2 regions of the Bacillus sp. z14 (2026) genome follow, and region 1 is predicted to be linked to the other one. Evidence: riboswitches for the same ligand, from Rfam matches in the RefSeq annotation. Region 1 holds a riboswitch; the other holds the start of a gene.
The links. Region 1 has a riboswitch for lysine ahead of AC4G3O_RS17635 (Na+/H+ antiporter NhaC family protein). Riboswitches for the same ligand answer to the same signal wherever they lie in the genome.
Positions count from the first base shown of each region.

Region 2: another riboswitch for lysine. It lies ahead of AC4G3O_RS08110 (amino acid permease); the one in region 1 lies ahead of AC4G3O_RS17635 (Na+/H+ antiporter NhaC family protein).

Region 1 is NZ_JBZFQK010000008.1:29,454-31,664, forward strand. Features, by position in the region: gene AC4G3O_RS17630 (ABC transporter ATP-binding protein) at 1-526, shown strand, start outside; lysine riboswitch at 770-950, shown strand; gene AC4G3O_RS17635 (Na+/H+ antiporter NhaC family protein) at 1,097-2,211, shown strand, end outside.
Region 2 is NZ_JBZFQK010000002.1:420,970-423,180, forward strand. Features, by position in the region: gene gntK (gluconokinase) at 1-404, shown strand, start outside; lysine riboswitch at 512-712, shown strand; gene AC4G3O_RS08110 (amino acid permease) at 845-2,211, shown strand, end outside.

The DNA.
Region 1 (2,211 bases):
GGGTAAATCCATAGGTGGAAAAGCAGCTCAAGTGATTGTAAAGCAGGGAATCTCACATGTACCAGAAGGACGGCGGGTTTTTGCCAATATGACAGTGGAAGAAAATTTACAGCTTGGTGCTTATTTACGTAGGGATCGAGCTGGGATTAAAGAGGATATGGAGAAGGTATTTGATCTTTTTCCAAGGATGAACGAACGTCTTAAACAGCCGGCAGGAACATTGTCAGGTGGAGAACAACAAATGCTCGCAATGGGAAGGGCATTAATGGCTAAGCCCAAATTGCTTTTACTCGATGAACCTTCCATGGGATTGGCTCCACTACTGGTTAAAACAATTTTCCGCATAATTGAAGAAATAAATAATGCGGGAACAACTATTCTTTTAGTTGAACAAAATGCTAATTTGGCACTATCGATTGCCAACCGTGCCTATGTAGTGGAGACCGGCAAAATCGTCCTCTCGGGTTCGGCAGATGAGTTAACCTCAAGTGAAAAAGTAAAGATGGCCTATCTTGGCGGACATTAAAGGTGAATCACTCCCCTGTAAACTTTTACAGGGGAGTTTTAGTTTTGTGTGGGTTACAGGAACGAGAGGATTGGATTAATTAGCCTAACATGTTGTCGATCGGGTTACTCGTTAAGCAATTGAGTCAGGCTTCATCCTAATAATTAATCAGATAATTGTAAAAAAATACACATCTATTCCACATTGTGAACAGGAACGTAATCTGTTATATTAGAATAACAATTAGATAGTACCTTATCATTCCGATGGGGTAGAGGCGCAGGATTCAAGAGTAAGCTATGTGAGGATGACAACAGAGAGCATAGCCGAAAGGGGAAACTGCCGAAGCAAGTTGATTAGTCAGAAATGAATTTGCTGGGGTTGTTTTAAATAAAAGCAACACTGTCATTATAAGAGGTTCTTATAATGAGGAGCTACAGGTCGTGATGGAGAAAGAAAAGCTGATACAGGGCTGCGGTAGATATTTCTCTATTGCAGCCCTTCTTTATTTTCTTTTGCATAAAAGGTAAGAGCGCAAGGGTCAGCACTCACGACGAGTTCCCCTTATTTATTTGGAGGAGGAAAAAAGGAATGGAGTCGACAGTTTATACGCTTATTCCCCCACTATTGGCAATTCTAATGGTGGCTATAACAAGGAAGGTTTTGCTTTCACTTGGTGTGGGGATTATAGCATCAGCTTTAATGCTTGCTGATTTTAATATTGGTGAGACATGTGTCCTTATATGGGAAGCAGTAAAAGGAATCTTTATATCAGATGGATCACTCAATGTATCCAATATATATATTATTTTATTTTTGCTCATCCTTGGCATTATTACGGCTTTTATTTCAATTTCCGGTGGGAGCCGTGCCTTTGGTGAATGGGCGATGAAGCATGTTAAAACCAGAGTTGGAGCTCAGCTGGTAGCTGCATTACTTGGGATACTCATTTTCATTGATGATTATTTCAATGCTTTGGCGGTTGGCCAGGTAGCACGTCCGATTACAGATAGACATCAAATACCGAGAGCTAAGCTTGCCTATTTGATTGACTCTACCTCAGCGCCTATCTGTGTAATTATGCCTGTATCCAGCTGGGGGGCTTATATTATTGCACTGATAGGAGGAATTTTTATCACTCATGAGGTGACAGAATACAGTTCCATATCAGCGTTCATTCAAATGATCCCAATGAATTTTTATGCGATGGCAGCGTTGGCGATGGTATTTATTGTTATCTATCGAAATTGGAATATTGGTTCGATGAAAGTACATGAGGATAGAGCGGTAAAAGAAGGTATTCTTTATAATCCATCCAAGACAGTTCCAGGTGAATTAAAAGAAGATTTACCGAGAAGTACAACTGGCAGGGTTGGAGATTTGGTAATCCCCATTGTAACTCTTATTGTAGGCACAGTGGCTGCGATGCTTTGGACAGGTTATCAGGCAGTTGCTGGACATGCAACACTTCTAACCATTTTTGAAAATACTAATGTCACTAAATCATTGGTTCTGGGTGGTACAATCGGAATTATAGTAACAATCATTATGTTTTTACGACAAGTCTTTGTTTTGCATGGAATATCTGTAAAGGTATTCACAGTAGGAGTAAAACACGGAATAGGGTCCATGCTGCCAGCGGTTTATATTTTATTGTTTGCCTGGACAATCGTTGATTTAATCGGAAGGCTAGGAACTGGCCAGTA
Region 2 (2,211 bases), on a different contig from region 1:
GAGCGGTGCTTGAAGGAGTCATTTTTAATCTCTATACAGTCTTATTAGCTTTGCAGGAATTGATAGGTGTGCCAAGTAAAATCAGGGCAACGGGGGGATTTGCGCGCTCAGAGTTATGGAGGCAAATGCTTGCGGATATTTTTAATCAGGAAGTAGATGTGCCAGAAAGCTTTGAAAGCTCTTGTTTAGGAGCAGTTGTACTCGGCAGATATGCACTCGGTGAAATTGAAGACCTATCCGTTGTATCAAATTATGTGGGAACTACACATGTCCATACGCCGGTTAAAGCAAATGTAGAAAGATACGAGGAATTACTGCCAATTTACATCAATATATACAGAAAATTGGAGACTGAATATAGCAGTATAGCAGCTTTCCAAAACAAATGGATTAATCATAAATAAGTTGATTTGAAAATAACATTGTCGAATAATATTGACAGCATTCGCGTTTTCACTGTATCCTTTATACAGGAATAATTTAATTTAATACAAATCCTCATCGGACTAAAAGATGAGGTAGAGGTCGCAGATTTTATTAGTAAACTAAAAAGAGAGCCGGAAAGCTTGCTGACTTTAGTTGAAAGGAAAATCTGCCGAAGCGTTCTTTTTTTCCGAAGAGAGCAGCTGGGACTGTATCCGAATAGGTGCAGGACTGTCATGGAATATATACATCGCGATATGTATATATTCCATGGAGAACTATCCATTTATTGTCTGGTGTGGCTAATCATAAAATGTTGCACACCTTAACAATAAGGTGTGTTTTTTATTTAGCTTATTTACACAGAAATGGATAATTCAAAAATAGAGAGTAACATGACAGCTTTGGAAGGGGAATTATCGTGCACAATAAGAAGGAACTGGGTTTTTGGATTTTAACGGCATTTGTAGTCGGCAATATGGTTGGGTCTGGTATTTTTATGTTGCCGCGTACGCTGGCAGAAGTAGCTAGTCCTGCCGGAGTAATTATGGCATGGGGATTAACAGGATTGGGAGTACTAACTATTGCGCTGGTTTTTGGGAATCTGGCTGTTCGTAAGCCACATTTAACAGGTGGCCCTCAGATTTATGCTAAGGAATTGTTCAAGGAAAATTCTTTAGCCTCAAGATTATCCGGGTTTATGTCTACATGGGGATACTGGATTGGTAATTTTGCAGGTAATATTGCCATCATCACTACGTTTGCAGGGTATTTATCTACCTTCTTCCCAAGTTTGACTAGTACGGCTGAATTGTTCAGTATAGGGAATTTTAGTCTAAAAGTTGGCAATGCTTTAACATTCCTTGTCTGCACAATCATGCTCTGGGGCGTTCATTTCTTTATTATGCGAGGCATAGAGAATGCTGGTAAATTAAACTTTGTGGCGACTGCGGCAAAAGTACTTGGATTTGGATTATTCATTGTAATTGGGCTATTTGCCTTTGAACAATCTAATATTGTACCGTTTGCGGAAACTCGTATAATTGATGGTGAGAGTCGGGGATTACTCAGCCAGGTAAATTTTGCTGCCGTCTCAACCTTATGGGCTTTTGTAGGGGTTGAATCTGCTGTTGTATTCGCATCAAGGGCGAAGAGAAAGGCAGATGTAAAGAGAGCGACCATTTTAGGGCTATTGATTGCCCTGGCTATCTATATGGGAATCAGTACACTTGTTATGGGATTATTAACACAGGATGCACTTATCCATTCAGAAAAACCATTAATCGATGCAATTGAAACGGTGCTGGGACCTGTTGGTGGGAAAGCATTGGCGGTCATTGGATTGATCAGTTTATTTGGTTCAACAATTGGCTGGATCTTGTTAAGCGCTGAAATCCCGTATCAGGCAGCAAAACAAGGTTTATTTATCCCTAAGTTTTTACAGGTCAATAAGCGTGGGATTCCTAATTTCTCTATGATTGTTTCAAATGGTTTAGGTCAATTATTTATTTTCTCAACTATTTCAAATTCAATTGCTCATGCATTTGACTTTATTATTTATATCGCGACACTTTCTTATTTAGTGCCATATTTAATTTCCTCCTCATTCCAACTGAAATTAGTTTGGACTGGCGAGACATATAAATCTGATGAAATGCGTTCACGAATTATTGATGGTACCATAGCCATATTGGCGACGGCATATTCCATTTGGGTGATCATCAAAGGAACGGCTGATTTAAAAACATTTATTTTCGGTGTTATCCTTCTGGCAAGCGGAATCCTATT